Regions from separate parts of the Bradyrhizobium sp. USDA 326 genome, predicted to be linked through region 1. Evidence: riboswitches for the same ligand, from Rfam matches in the RefSeq annotation. Region 1 holds a riboswitch; each other region holds the start of a gene.
What was found. Region 1 has a riboswitch for cobalamin ahead of ABIG06_RS25630 (DUF1636 family protein). Riboswitches for the same ligand answer to the same signal wherever they lie in the genome.
Positions count from the first base shown of each region.

Region 2: another riboswitch for cobalamin. It lies ahead of metE (5-methyltetrahydropteroyltriglutamate--homocysteine S-methyltransferase); the one in region 1 lies ahead of ABIG06_RS25630 (DUF1636 family protein).
Region 3: another riboswitch for cobalamin. It lies ahead of ABIG06_RS32385 (TonB-dependent receptor); the one in region 1 lies ahead of ABIG06_RS25630 (DUF1636 family protein).

Region 1 is NZ_JBMGQA010000001.1:5,460,314-5,465,451, forward strand. Features, by position in the region: gene cbiB (adenosylcobinamide-phosphate synthase CbiB) at 1-556, shown strand, start outside; gene cobD (threonine-phosphate decarboxylase CobD) at 568-1,533, shown strand; gene ABIG06_RS25620 (cobyric acid synthase) at 1,522-2,970, opposite strand; gene cobO (cob(I)yrinic acid a,c-diamide adenosyltransferase) at 2,983-3,618, opposite strand; cobalamin riboswitch at 3,658-3,877, shown strand; gene ABIG06_RS25630 (DUF1636 family protein) at 3,972-4,346, shown strand; gene cobW (cobalamin biosynthesis protein CobW) at 4,343-5,138, shown strand, end outside.
Region 2 is NZ_JBMGQA010000001.1:3,803,770-3,808,907, reverse strand. Features, by position in the region: gene metE (5-methyltetrahydropteroyltriglutamate--homocysteine S-methyltransferase) at 1-2,195, opposite strand, end outside; cobalamin riboswitch at 2,297-2,499, opposite strand; gene ABIG06_RS17860 (nodulate formation efficiency C protein) at 3,452-4,174, shown strand.
Region 3 is NZ_JBMGQA010000001.1:6,867,034-6,872,171, forward strand. Features, by position in the region: gene ABIG06_RS32385 (TonB-dependent receptor) at 1-1,774, opposite strand, end outside; cobalamin riboswitch at 1,889-2,102, opposite strand; gene ABIG06_RS32390 (hypothetical protein) at 2,194-2,451, opposite strand; gene ABIG06_RS32395 (hypothetical protein) at 2,568-2,690, opposite strand; gene ABIG06_RS32400 (hypothetical protein) at 3,167-3,343, opposite strand; gene ABIG06_RS32405 (adenylate/guanylate cyclase domain-containing protein) at 3,446-5,138, opposite strand, start outside.

The sequences.
Region 1 (5,138 bases):
CATCGTCGGCCGCGATCCCGCAAGCCTCGATGAGGCCGGCATCGCACGCGCGGCGATCGAGAGCCTTGCCGAAAACACCTCCGACGGCATCGTCGCGCCGGTGTTCTGGGGCGCGCTGTTGGGCTTGCCCGGTATCCTCGGCTACAAGGCGATCAACACGCTGGACTCCATGATCGGCCATCGCAGCGAACGGCACGAAGCCTTTGGATGGGCGGCGGCGCGCATCGACGATGTCGCCAATTTCATCCCGGCGCGGCTGACCGGATTTCTGTTCGTGCTGCTGGCACCGCAGCGGTCGGAAGCATTGGCCTGCATGACGCGCGATGCGCGCCGTCATCGCTCGCCGAACGCCGGCTGGCCGGAAGCGGCCATGGCGGGCGGGCTCGGCGTGCGGCTGAGCGGCCCCCGCATCTATCATGGCAGCGCGACCGACGAGCCCTGGCTGAACGAAGGCGCGCGCGATCCGCGTGCTGCCGACATCGCGGAGGCGCTGACCGTCTACCGTCGCGCCATGTCGCTGGTCGCAGGCCTGCTTGCGATCCTGGCCTTCGCGTGACAGAACGGGGCATGCGCGAGCATGGTGGAAATCTGGACCAAGCCCAGCAGCGTTTTGGCGGACGCGTGGAGGACTGGATCGATCTGTCGACCGGGATCAACCGGGTGCCCTATCCCGTGGGTGAGGTGAGCGCGCGCGCGTGGACTGCACTGCCGTCGCGTGCCGAGATCGAGGCCCTGCATCGGGCCGCGCAGCAGGCCTATGCGACGACCGCGCACATTGCAGCTACGGCAGGTGCGCAGGCCGTCATTGAGCTCTTGCCGCGCCTTGCGCCGCGTGGTCGAGCCCGCATTCTCGCTCCGACCTACAATGAATACGCTGCGGTTCTGTCGGGCTCGGGCTGGGAGGTTACCGAAGTCTCGGCCCTCGACGAACTTGCCGGAGCGGATCTAGCCGTAGTCGTCAATCCCAACAATCCCGATGGGCGGCACTATAAGCAGGCTGAACTGCTCGCGCTGATGCCGCGTCTCGGTCGGCTGGTCGTCGACGAGAGCTTCTGTGACGCAATTCCGGAGCTTTCGTTGGCGCCCGGGGCGGGCAGGCGCGATCTCCTGATCCTGCGCTCCTTCGGAAAGTTCTATGGACTTGCGGGATTGCGGCTCGGTTTCGCTATTGGTGGGGATAGGGACATCGCTGGAATATCTGCGATGTCAGGTCCGTGGCCGGTGTCGGGTGCCGCGATTGCAATTGGCTGCCGTGCCCTGCGCGATGACGCATGGGCCAAGGCAACATCGGCGCGGCTAGCGAGGGACAGTGCTCGCCTCGACGACATGGTGCAGTCGCAGGACTGGCGACTGGTCGGCGGCACGCCGTTGTTTCGTCTCTACGAAACGCCTGACGGACTCGCCGCGCAGGAGAAATTGGCGCGCAGCCACATCTGGTCCCGCGTCTTCGCGCAACAGCCGACATGGCTGCGCCTCGGGCTTCCCGGCAGCGAAGCCGAATGGACGCGCCTTGCCGAGGCCCTAGCGCGCTAGCGCGAGCAGGCCTTCGACGTCGAGATGCTTTTCGATGTGATCGGCCAGCGCTTCGAGCGCGCTCTCGACCCTGGCGTGATAGGGCTCGTCGCCCGCGGGAATGTCGAGCTTGGCGAGGTAGGCCTTGCGGAAATCATCCGATGTGAACAGGCCGTGCAGATAGCTGCCTTGCACGCGGCCATCCTGCGAGATCGCGCCTTCCGGCTCGCCGTTCAGTTTCGCGAACGGGCGGGCGCGATCGGGGCCGTCGGTGTGGCCGATATGGATTTCGTAGGCTTCGATCGGCTGCTCCGTGACGGCATGCACGGCCGCAACCCGCGTCAGCGTCTTCTGCGGGCTCATCACCGTCTCGACATCGAGAAGCCCGAGGCCCGGCGTGTCGCCCGCAGGTCCCTCGATGCCTTCGGGGTCGGCGACGCTGCGTCCCAGCATCTGATAGCCGCCGCAGAGGCCGAGCACATGGCCGCCCCTGCGGTGGTGGGCGAGCAGGTCGATGTCCCAGCCCTGCGCACGAAGGAAGGCGAGGTCGCCCCGGGTTGATTTCGACCCGGGAATGATGACGAGGCGCACGTCGCCCGGGATCGCCTCGCCCGGGCGCACCATCACGAGATCGACGCCCGGCTCGAGCTTGAGGGGATCGAGATCATCGAAATTGGCGATGCGCGATAGCGCGAGGCAGGCGATCTTGCATCGGCCCGGCTTTCGCGCGTCACTCAGGCCCAGCGCATCCTCGGCCGGCAGCTCGCCGGCGCGCGGAAACCAGGGCAGCACGCCAAGGCCGCGCCATGCGGTCTTTTGCTCGATCAGATTGTAGCCGTCGTCGAACAGGGTGGGGTCGCCGCGGAACTTGTTGATGACGAAGCCAGAGATCATCGCGGCATCGTCGGGGTCGATCACCGTCTTGATGCCGACCAGCTGGGCGATGACCCCGCCGCGATCGATGTCGCCGACCAGCACGACCGGCACATTCGCCTTGCGGGCAAAGCCCATGTTGGCGATGTCGGACTTGCGCAAATTCACCTCGGCGGGGCTGCCGGCGCCTTCGACCAGCACCAGGTCAGAGCGCGCCTTAAGCCGTTCAAAGCTCTCCAGCACCGCGCCCATCAGCGACGGCTTCATCTCCGCGTAGTCGCGCGCGCGTGCGGTCGCGATGCGCTTGCCATGGACCACGACCTGCGCGCCGACATCGGTCTCGGGCTTGAGCAGCACCGGGTTCATGTCGGTGTGCGGCTCGACGCCGGCGGCGAGCGCCTGTAGCGCCTGGGCCCGGCCGATCTCACCGCCGTCGACCGTGACCGCGGCGTTGTTCGACATGTTCTGCGGCTTGAAGGGCAGCACGCGCAGGCCGCGCCGCGTGAAGGCACGCGCAAGGCCGGCGACGATGAGCGACTTGCCCACGTCCGAGCCGGCTCCCTGGATCATCAATGCGCGCGTCATCGTCGAAGAGTCTCAGAACTCGACGCCGGCCTGTGCCTTGATGCCGGAACGGAACGGGTGCTTGACCAGCGTCATCTCGGTGACGAGGTCGGCGATCTCGATCAGCTCGTCCTTCGCGTTGCGACCGGTGAGCACGACATGCGTCATCGCAGGCTTCTGCGTGGTCAGGAATTCGACGACTTCGGCGATGTCGAGATAGTCATAGCGGAGCGCGATGTTGATCTCGTCGAGCACGACCATCCGCAGCCGCTCGTTGAGGATCAGCTCCTTGGCCTTCTCCCAGCCGGCGCGCGCGGCGGCGATGTCGCGGGCACGGTCCTGCGTCTCCCAGGTGAAGCCTTCGCCCATCGCGTGGAACTGGCAGAGATCGCCGAAATGGCTGGTGAGCAGGCGCCGTTCGCCCGTATCCCAGGCGCCCTTGATGAATTGCACCACCGCACAAGGGAAGCCATGGGCGACGCAGCGGACGATCATGCCGAAGGCCGAGGAGGATTTGCCCTTGCCGCTGCCGGTGTGGACGATGATCAGGCCCTTTTCGCCGCTCTTGGTCGCCATGATCTTGTCCCGGGCGGCTTTCTTCTTCGCCATCTTCTGGGCGTGCCGGGCGTCGGTTTCCTCGCCCGTTCGGGTGTCCGGTTCAGGCGTCATCGTACCAGTCCTTCGGCTTGACAAGTGGCAGTCACGGGCAAATGGTGGCCCGGCGTTGGTTCCTGTCCTATGACAGGCGAAGAGGGAATGCGATAGGGTCCGAATCGGCAAGATTTGGGTCCAAAATGCAGCCGCCCCCGCGACCGTGACCGGAGAGATGCCCGAAGCCACTGATTCCCGCGGGAATCGGGAAGGCGGGGATCGAAGGGCAAAGCCCTGCTCCGCAAGCCGGGAGACCTGCCAGCGCGAAGAGTTTTGGACCGGCGGACGGGGTGTTCCGCGACGGGGAAACGGGCCCTTTGAGCCAAGGTCCGTGTGCCTCTCGCCTCCCGCTGTTTATCCTGGAAGAGGCGATGACCGTCACACTTTACGTCTGCATCACCTGCCGCGCCGGCCAGACGCTTGGGGAGGGCGAGACAACGCCCGGCAAGCGCCTGCATGGCGCGATCCTCGAGGCCGGCGTGCCCGAGAGCGTCAGCGTGGTTCCCGTCGAATGCCTGTCGGCCTGCAGCCAGGGCTGCTCGGTCGCGCTCAGCGCGCCCGGCCGCTGGTCCTATGTCTATGGCCGCCTGTCGGAGACGAGTGCGCAGGACGTGGTCGCAGGTGCTGCGGCCTATGCGGCGGCGCCGGATGGCCTCGTGCCCTGGCGCAGCAGGCCGGAAATATTCCGCAAGCAGTCGCTTGCCCGCATTCCCCCCATTGCCGTCGTGCCGGAGGCCGCCGAATGAACTCGCTCGCCAAAATCCCCGTCACGGTGGTCACGGGGTTTCTCGGTTCCGGCAAGACCACGCTGATCCAACATCTGCTCGCCAATGCGAATGGCAAGAAGCTGGCCGTGCTCGTCAACGAGTTCGGCAGCGAGGGCGTCGACGGCGAAATCTTGAAATCCTGCGCCGACGCCAATTGTCCGGAGGAGAACATCGTCGAGCTCGCCAATGGCTGCATCTGCTGCACCGTGGCCGACGATTTCATTCCGACCATGGAGCAACTCTTGGCGCGCCCGGTGCGGCCCGATCACATCCTGATCGAAACCTCGGGCCTGGCGCTGCCAAAGCCGCTGCTGAAGGCGTTCGACTGGCCACAGATCCGCTCGCGCATCACGGTCGATGGCGTGATCGCGCTGGCCGATGCCGAGGCCGTCGCGGCCGGCCGCTTCGCGCCGGACCCGATTGCCGTCGAAGCGCAGCGCGCGGCGGACGACAATCTCGATCACGAGACGCCGCTGTCGGAAGTGTTCGAGGACCAGATCGCCTGTGCCGACATCGTGCTGCTGACCAAGGCTGATCTTGCAGGCAGCGCCGGGATCGAAGCCGCCAAGGCGGCGATCGCCGCCGAGATGCCGCGCCGCGTGCCGATGCTCCCTGTCACCGACGGTGCGATCGATGCGCGCGTCATTCTCGGCCTTGGCGCCGCCGCGGAGAACGATCTCGCCGCGCGTCCCTCGCATCATGACGGCGAAGAGGACCACGAGCACGATGATTTTGCCTCGGTCGTGATCGATCTGCCGGAGGTCGCCGACG
Region 2 (5,138 bases), 1.7 Mb from region 1:
AGCACCATCAGCTCCTTCATTTCGCCCACCTCCGGAACGCGTGGAGAGTGGATGTCGTACACGCCCGGTCCGATTTGATTTGGATATTCGTACTTGCTGAATGCGTCCAGTAGCTCCATTTTCGACCGCGACGTTTCGATCGAAATGACATCCGCATCCATTGCAGCGATTGCACCGATGATGTCGTTAAACTCCGAGTAGCACATGTGTGTATGGATTTGCGTTTGATCGGCAACGCCCGATGAGCAAATGCGGAAGCAATCTCCCGCCCAATCGAGATATGCCTTCCACGCCGATCGGCGCAATGGCAATCCTTCCCGGAGTGCAGCTTCGTCGATCTGGATCATGGCTGCACCGGCATTCTCGAGATCGCGGACTTCGTCGCGGATCGCGAGCGCAAGCTGGCGGCAGACCTCGCTTCTAGGAATGTCATCGCGAACAAACGACCAGTTCAGGATCGTGACCGGTCCGGTCAAGATCGCCTTCATTGGCTTGCTAGTTAGTGATTGCGCGTAGCGCCACCAGTCCACAGTGATCGGCTTCGACCGCACTACATCGCCAAACAGGATCGGAGGCCTGACGCAGCGCGAACCATAAGACTGTACCCATCCATTCCTGGTAAATAGGAAGCCGGCGAGTTGCTCGCCAAAGTACTGCACCATGTCATTGCGCTCAAATTCGCCGTGCACGAGGACGTCAAGACCGATGTCCTCCTGCCAACGTACGGCGCGGGCTATCTCTTCCTTGATAAACTCGTCGTATTGTTCGTCGCTCATCGCACCTCGCGCATGCGCCGCACGAGCATTTCGGACTTCTGTGGTCTGCGGAAACGATCCGATTGTCGTGGTGGGAAACGTTGGTAGTCCAAAGCGTTCCCTTTGGATCTCGGAACGACGGACAAATGGGCTGGCGCGCCGGCGCATTGTCTGGTCGATCGCCCTCATCCTCACAGCGACATTGGTATCATGGATCTTGGGCGAAGTCCGCCGGGCAGTCGCAGCGCATTCCGAATCGGCGAGAGCGAGCTCGACATTCTGGTCGCCAGCGAGTGCTCGCGCCAGGATCGCAAGCTCACGCATCTTCTGAACCGAGAAAGCAAGCCAGCTCTTGACGTCGGACGTGAGCCCGGTCTCGAGTTCAACGTCCACTGGCACATGAAGCAGCGAGCAGGATGGGGCGAGCTGTACACGGTGCTTGCCGAGCTTCGCAATCGCGGGCTCCATCCGCTGACGGAGCGACGACAAGTTCGACCGCCATACATTCCGGCCGTCGATGACCCCGAGCGACATGACGAGGTCACTTCGGCCGACAGCGATGACCTGATCCAACAACTCTGGCGCTCGGACCAGATCGAGGTGCAGACCGGAAACCGGGAGGCTCAATGCGGTATCCAGATTGTGGCCTAGCTCGCCGAAATAGCTGGCAACCATGATTTTGATAGCCGGTCCCTCCTTTGCGAACCGGTTATAGGCATGTAGCAATGATTTTCGCGCCGCCTCATCCAGATCAAGGGCCAGGCAGGGCTCGTCAAATTGAACCCAACTTGCCCCTCGTTCGGCCAATTCATGCAGAACCTCGATATAGACCGGTATTAGATCATCGAGTAGGGAGAGGGGCTGGAACGCGCTATCGGCACTCTTGCCGAGCTTTAGGAATGTGATCGGCCCGATCAGGACAGGGCGGGTCTGAAAGCCAAGAGCCTTTGCTTCCTCATACTCTTCAATGGGTTTGCGAGAGCAAAGTCTGAACGCTTGTCCCTTGTAAAACTCGGGAACCATGTAATGGTAGTTGGTGTCAAACCACTTAGTCATTTCCTGCGCGGGTGCGCCAGACCTCCGCGGCCCCAGACCGCAACTCGCATCCTGGTCGTCGCATTGTGATCCGCGAGCCATGGCGAAGTACGTCTTGAGGGAAACGTATTCTCGTTTCGAGGCGTAGATCTCCGGGATAGCACCAACCATGACACTTGTATCGAGCACCTGATCATACAGCGAGAAGTCATTCGACGGAATGATCGTAACGCCGAGAGACTTCTGACGGGCCCAGTTCGCTGCGCGCAGACCGGATGCGTCCTCGAGCAATTGCTGTTCGCTGATCTTTCCCGCCCAGTAGCTTTCAAGAGCGAATTTGAGCTCACGCCTTGGACCGATGCGTGGCGTACCGAGCGTAGCAACCGGAAGAGAGAGAAGAGACATAGTGTAAACCCCTGTTGGGGACAGAGGCCATGGCGGACGCAGGCAGAGGAAGTCGCGCGCGCGACGGCTGCTTGGCGCACCACCGAGACACCCCGCCCGTGGACCAATCTATCGTCGGGGCAGGTCTCCTGGCTCGCTGGTCGTCGCTGCTGTCCGGCCTTCCCGAAGCCGTGCGGGCTTCAGTGACATCGTTGGACAGTAGCTCGCAGCTCACAGTTGCGGGGGCAGCGCCGGCATTTGGACCGGCTTCCCTCTTAGCTCCGGATCAAGCGGGATTCGGAGAACCTCGACGAGTTCGATTATCGGCAGGAGGACTCTTCCGTCAACCTCTCAGATTTTGTGGCACGCTAATCTGAGACATCTAGTAGGCGAATGACCGTGCATCTCTATGATTCTCTAAACAGAGCTGTCGCAATCAGAGATGTCCTTGTCTCAGATGTGGGAGTGAGACTCGGAGCTGCCTTGAGGCGACGCCGCCCGCCCCATCAATGAAAGGGACAAAACCAGCCCGCGCGGCGGCGATTACCGCCGTTTCGAGCAGAATGCATTCGATGCGGCTTCCGACTTCCAGCGGTTCGCCCAGCACATCCGCTGGCCAGCTATTTTCTCGACTAGAGGATCCCCATTGAACACGTCAAGGCAGGCGGCGCAATCTAGCCACATACGCGGCGAGCAGGTTGATTTTCGTGCCAGCCAGACTTCAAAGTTCGTCGATTAAGTCGGCTTCGTATCGCCAGCCATCATGTAGGCCGAACGCCGACGGGCAACTATAGCGAACCACACGGTTCAATGACGGCAAACGCACTCCCGATTCTCATCAGGCACTTGGCATCGAGCTACGGCCGATACACTGAATGGAAACATCGAACCGTGCGCAGGTCGGAAAGTGGACAAGAGGGACATAAAACCCATGCAAATCTCTGCCTGCTGCCTGGCACGAAGAATGCAAGCCCCTCGACATGCCCAGTCTCTTCTGCTTGGGGATGTCCAGCTCAGCCAATTGACGCTGTCGCTGGCTAGGGAAGTTAGGGGCGCGTGACATAGAGGGGAGCGCCTGCCCGCGTGGGACAGCCGCGGGTGCCCCGTCGCGTCTCCGTAAACTTCTTGCGCTCGCTCATAGCAGGTTCAAGGTTACCGCTTTGAAAGATGTATGGATGAAACGCGATAGGCGGAGGATTATGAAGAGAATGTCGGGAAGACCCGCGCTATGGCTTCGCCTGGGCGGACTTTTAATCTGCCTAGGCTGGCCGGCTGCCATGAGCAACACTATTCGCGCCAGCGACAACCCCCTTGTCGAAAGACTTAAGTCAACTTGGCGAGCGCAAGATGGTGAGACGATAGAACAAATCATCTCGAATGTCTCGAAGGTGGCACAGTTCGTCCCTCAGATGTGGGGGGTCGCTGAACTCGGCGAAAGCGACCATGTTTTCGTTTCGTGGACCAGGCACCGAGACAACAAATCAGACGAACAGTACGCGATCACCTGGAAAGTCGCGCTCGACGGTACGACTGAGCTTGCGTCAACCTATGCGAAGCCGATGGAATTGGGCTGGCGTGCCCTAGCGCTCTCGTTGATCGCCAAAGAAGTCGCAGATGGTGAAAGGGACGCAAACCTTAGCTTTCTGCATGATCCAAGTAACTTCAACTTTGTGACTACGCCGCAAGGCCGGCTCGGCGATCTTCTGCGGCAGGGCCGATGCACTATCATTGAACCTGTTGGGGTAGACTACTTACCCAAGCAGAATGACAAGCCGAACGAGAAAGGCGATCTATGGCGCATTCTGCTCTTGGTGAATTGCGATATCCAAGGACCACGTTATTTTACACACAACGGGGTCATCACTTTTGAGAAGAGCGAAGGCCAAGATTGGGAGCCACAATCCTCTTTTGCCAAGCGCATCGCGAAATTTCCTCCGGGCTCCTGGTTCCAACGAACCGAGCCAAAGGAAGAGCAAGACTCAGGAGAGCGAAGGCCTTAGCAGACGGTCGCGCAGAGCAACACCGCACCGCAGCTGCCGCACGGTCGAACGCCTCGTACTAACTGCAAGAGACACGCGCTCTGCAGTTGCGTTGTTTAACGGCTCCGCAACAGTCCGCCTGCCTTTCTCGCAGCAGTTCGGCCCGTCGTACGGAAGGTCGAGCAGCACGATTGCGTTTTTCCGCCAGGTGTCGAGCTCAGTGGCGCGTACTAGTTTGCGAGATGTGGTTTGCCCGCCTGCACTCCACCCTGTTAGAGTACACCAACTGCGGGGGAACCAGCTCTCATGCATTCTTCACTAGAGCCCTTGGAGATGCCTCCGGCCAAGCCGATTCGGGGTGCGCGCCGCGCATCGTGTAATTGCGCGGCATACGCAGGAGCGTGAGCTTAGCGACTTTGAGCCGGCACTAGGGACCGATGCTGAGACGAAACAGGAAGTTACAGGGTAGCAACCCCGGGCATACCCGCTGAGCGCCTGCCAATTTCCGAGTGCGCAGGGCGGGAAGCTCCGGAGCAGTACGCAAGAACGTCGATTACCGCACTGACTCAGCCGTAGATTTCCTCGCACTCATTCGTCTGCACGTCATAGACCCGGATTTTAAGCATGGGAAACCGCCTTTTTAATTCTGCTCCACCTGCGGTGGCACCGTCTTTGGTTGCGAATTCGGCTCTGAGTTGGCCATCTACTTCAAGCGCGTAAGATGAGACCGGTACTTCCCGAACGACTGCGACCATGTCATTCCCATTATGTAGTGATGTGCTTTAGAATGATGTAGCTTGAGTCGGCTAAACCGCACCAGAGCTATTCACCCGAAGTACGCGATGGGCAAACACGTATTGTGGACTTAAACCTCACACGAATTGCATGGCACTCGCGATTGTCCGAACACGTGGGCAGCTTGCCCACGCCTGGTGCATCCACGGCAAAGCCCGCGGCTCAATATCGCAGCCTTTTCAATTCCTGG
Region 3 (5,138 bases), 1.4 Mb from region 1:
GATCCAAGTTGGTGTTGTAGAACAGGATCGGATTGAAATGGATCTCGTTGGCGAGGTCCATCAGGTAGAGACTGCTCTGCATCTGCAGTCCGCCTCCTCTGATGCGCAGCCCGCCTTCGATGTCCTGCGAGGTCTGGGTCTTGAGCCGGAACGTTTGCGGGAGCGGATTGAAGAACGGGTCGAATGAAGGGCCTGACGACACCCGCTCGTCGACATCAGGCGTGCGGAAGGCGCGCGCAGCCCGGCCGAACAGCGCGACGGTTTCACTGAGGCGATGCTCGGCACCGAGGTGCAGCGCATATTGCGTCTCGTCGCTCCCGAGCGGGAGCGCGCCGATGTCGGCGTTGAACGGAGCCGCCGCATCAAAATCGTCACGTGCCGAAAGGCCGATGTTCTGCACCCGGGCGCCGTAGGAGATGTCGGTCGCGGCCGTCACGGCCAGGGTGTGCTGGACATAGCCGGCAACCGTCTGCTGCCTGAGGACGTAGTTGTGCCAGGGGGCGAGACCCTGGCCGGCGCCGCGGTTCTGCTGAAAGCTCGCATCGTAATAGTCGACGCCAGTCAGCAACTGCGACGGCATTCCGAAGAGCAGGCTCTTCACGCTGAGCCGCGGCGTGATCGACCACGTCGTCAGATCGGCGTCGACATAGGTCGACGTGAAGAAAGCCGGAACCGGCGTCGGGCTCGAGAAGAACGCACTCTGCTGCTTCTTGTCGCGCAGGCCGCCGTCGACGATGAGATCGACGCCGTTGACCAGGGTTTTCGTGAAGCCCGCGGTCGCGCTAAAACCCTGCTGATTGGCGTAGTTGAAAGGCGTGCTGGCCCCTCGCCGGTTGCTCGCGAGCTCGTCGAGACCGATCGACGGATCCACGGTGCGGCCGCCCGGCAGTCGCAGCTCCTGATTGTCACCGGCGACGGTCAGGAAGGCGGTCAGGCCAGGCATCGTGTAGTTCAGATTGCCGACGCCGTTCTCCTGGGAATAGCGATTGTTGTCGCGGTAGCCGTCGGTCCTGACGGCATTGCCGTGGAACGAGGTCGACCACGGACCGGAATTGAGCGCGGTCGAGACGTTGCCGAGCCCAGTGTTGAACGAGCCGAAACCGGCCTCGATGCGCGCTGTCGCGGGCGGGCCGTCGACGCCGTTCTTGGTGACGATGTTGATGACGCCGCCAACCGCATTGTCACCATACAGCACCGCACCGGAATTGCCGCGCGTGACCTCGATACGCTCGATGGCATTGAGCGGGATCGTGGAGAGGTCCACCTGCGCCATGTCGATGTCGTTCAGCCGCCGTCCGTTGACCAGCACCAGCGTATTGGCCGTGGCGAGGGCACCGAAGCCGCGCAGATCGACACTGGTCTTGGCACCGATCTGGCCGCCGTAGAACGTCGTGATCTGGGCGCCCGGAACTTGCGTCGCGATGATCTCGGCCAGGATTTGCGACGGCGCATGGGCGATGTCCGCAGCCGTGATGACGGTCGTGGCCGCGCCGACGATGCCGTCATTGCCGGCGGCGGCTCCACTGCCCGAGCCGGACGAGCCGGTCCCGCTCGGCGCACCATTTGGCCTCGCCCGGCGCCTCCCCGCATCGCCGTCGCCGGCCGCCCTGGCCCGCGTACGGCTCTGATCGTCAGGCTGGGTCACTTCGAGTGGCGGCAGCTGCTCGGCACCGGCCTGCTGTGCGTGGGCGATGGAGGGATCGAGCGAATAGAAGAAAGCGGCCGCAACGATGCCGGCGCAGCAGCGCCGGCAGGCAGTGACAAAACGGGACAAAATCATAACCTCGGCATGACGTCAGTGGCACGTCACAGCGAACGAGGCTTTACGGCGGAGCGATCGATTGCTCCGGTGAAGCTGATGTCTGTACTCCCCGACCGACATCTTCGCGTGTGACCACGGCTGACGGCAGGTCTCCTGGCTCGCGGGTCGTTACCTCTACGTCGCCTTCCCAGGACCGAGATTCCCAGTGGCACAGGACGAGAGATTCACCGCTTACAGTTGCGGGGGCAGCCATGGCATTGAGAAGATCCCCGCGCCGGGGCATCTCGCACCACGTTCCCTTTTGATCTCCGTAAGGAGAACCGTCACCGGCCAATCTAGGGGGCGCCCAGGCCGGGAGTCAATCGACTGCTGGCATCTCGGCCGCAAGCGCGATCGGCCGGCTCCCAGACGGATCGGGCAATGCCCCGCGCCTATGTTCGTCCCCGCGGGCGCTGGGCCTGAGCCCAGGCGACAGCGACATCGCGCGGCGGAACGTCGAGGCGCTTGATCGGGGTCAGCTCGCCGGAGGCCGAGACGATCGCGGTCTCTTCGCGCCGGCAGCGCGTGCAGACGAAACGGACCTCATGCGGGGATGCCGACCAGTTTGAACGTTTCACGTTGGCGGCCATCGGCCAGGCATCGCAATGCGAGCACGACACCAGGAACCGGCCGGGATCGAGCATACCCATTCCATCGGACTCCGCGTCCTTCCCACTGCTTCCAATGACTATCCTATGTGAATCGTTCCGGTGCCTCGGCACCGTCAGCGCAAACTCCGCTGAAAGCCTGCGAGCTGCTCATGTTCCTACAAGACCTCGGGGGTTTCGTCGGCAATGGCATTGCGCAAGCAGCCGACCTTGTCGATCTCGACCTCGACGACGACGCCGGCCTTCATCCAATTGAGATTGGCATAGCGATACCTTGGCAAGGCCGCCGACCTCGGCGACGGTGTCGCCCTCGAGCTCAAGTCGAGACGGCGGGAACGATGGAGGCTTGGGATGGCGCGGTTACGATCCCTGCGACGCAGAAGGCAATCCGCTCAGCGAGCCCCCTTGAGGGTGCAGGAGGTCGTGCACGTGACCGTTGTGCCGCGATCGCACGATCTGCAGGCGTTGACGCACTGGCTCATGTCGCGTGGATTGTAGCTGTAGTTTCGCATCGGACAGCTCGACGTCGTCGAGCCGGTGATATCCCGCTCCTGGTCGCAGGCCGCCGTCATGAGCGCGAATATGATCACCGCAACGAGGCGCATGGGACTTGCCCTGTCAGGCACAGCACGACGACACTCGCGAGGTGCGCTGCATTGCAACGAACCCCGACCTTCCCACCACGAGCCACCGCCAATCAGCGATGCGCGTGCTGCGAGAATGCGTGCTAAATGTTAAGAACGGATTTCAGCCGGCCTCAGGCCGCAGCCGTGGTCGCGATCGCCTGCCGAATATCCACCGCCAGCTGGCGATACTGTTCCCCGAGCCTCAGATAGAACTCGCGCTTGGTGCCGTCGGTGGCGAGCTTGGCGATCAGCTCGCATTCGGCGCTGAGCGTCTCGAACCGTTCCAACCTGTCCTGAAGTTCTGTCATCGGCGTGTCCCCGTCAAACGCCACAAGGACAGCTAACCTAAATCCGGGAAATACGTCACGGCGAACATCGTTATGGGGTAGCATCAATTATTCCGCGGCAGCCTATTTCTGCTCGAGCCGCCAGGCACCATCCCAATTGGCATCCGGCGGATTGGCCGCGAACTGCGCGATGCGGCCGAGCATCGCGCGCGAGGGACCGTCGCCGGGGACCGCCTCGAGCGCCGCGTTGAAGGCGGCATGGGCGTCGTCGAAACGCCCGGCGCGATAGGCGGCGAGACCTTCGACATAGTGCGTGCGCAAACTGACTTGCGCATCGGAGAGTGCGCCCGGTCTCGCCATCACTTCGAAGATCGTCTGCGGCGCGCTTTGGCCCGCGACCGCAAGCCGGTCGATCTCGCGCAATTCGAGGCGAGATCCAATCGCGTCCGCAGTCGCCTGCGAGACCAGGATGCGGGTGCCGTAGACCTTGTTGACGGCCTCCAGGCGCGAGGCGAGGTTCACGGCGTCGCCCATCACGGTAAAGCTCATCATCAGCTCGGAGCCGATGCTGCCGGTCAGGACCTCGCCGGTGGCGATGCCGATCCGCAGATCGCACGGCGCGGGCATAGCGCGAATACCGAGCAGATCGGGCAGCTGCTTCTGCAGTGCGGGCACCTGGTCGGCCATTTCGACGGCGGCAAGCCCGGCGAGCAGGGCCTGCTCGTCCTCTTCGACGAAAGGCGGTCCCCAATAGGACATGATGGCGTCACCGATATACTTGTCGATGACGCCGCGATTGCTCCTGATGGGGCCGGACATCATGGTGAAATAGTGATTCATCACCTTGACGAGGCCGCGCGGGGTCATGCCCTCGCTCATCGAGGTGAAGCCGCTCATGTCGCAGAACATGATGGTCATGACCCGGCGCTCGCCGTCGATTGCGACCTCCGGCCGCTCGATCAGTCCCTGCACCACCTTGGGGTCGATGTAGCGGCCAAAGGTCTCCCGGATGCGCTCGTTCTGCCGCAACTGCTCGATCATGCGGTTGAAGGCCGCGGCGAGCTCGCCGATCTCGTCCTGCGTCGAGACTGCGATGGGCTTGTCGAACCGGCCCGCCTCGACCTCGCGCGTGCCGGCCAGCAGCAGCCGCACCGGACGCGTGATGCCGCCTGACACCAGCAGCGCGAAGGCAAATCCGACGATCGCCGCGAGCAATGTCACGAGTCCCGAAACGATGATCGTCTGATGCTGGCGGCTGATCACCTGCGACGTCGAGAAGTAGACCTGCGCCAGCATATCGCCGCGGATCGTATCGATCTTCCGGTTGAACTGTTCACGCGCCACGTCGATGTGTTCCAGCGTGCCGCGCACCTCGGCCATCTGCTTGGCGTCGACCTGCTTGAGGAGCTTCGCATGGTCCTCGCTCAGGTCACGCCGCAGCTCGGTAACGGCGGTGTCGATGCGGAGATCGATTCGCGCCAGCGCCGCATTGTCGGAAAACGTTCTGGGGTCCTCGATGATCGCGTTGATCAGCTTGCGCGCAGCCTCAGCCTCCTCCTCGATCTTGCGGTCCGATTGCTCGAAGTCGCGAAGGCGCGCCGTATAGGCCTCCTCATCCGACGGCGCCTCCATCCGGGTCATGACCATCCGCCGCAGCGCCAGCCCCCGCTCCAGCGAGCGACTGCTGGCGCGCGCCAGATGGCTATAGGCCGGGATGTAACGGTTGGTCAGTTCATCGAGCAGGACGCCGACCTGGCTGGACATCACCATCGACAGGATCGAGGTGACCAGCATCAGGACGATCAGTCCGAGGGCG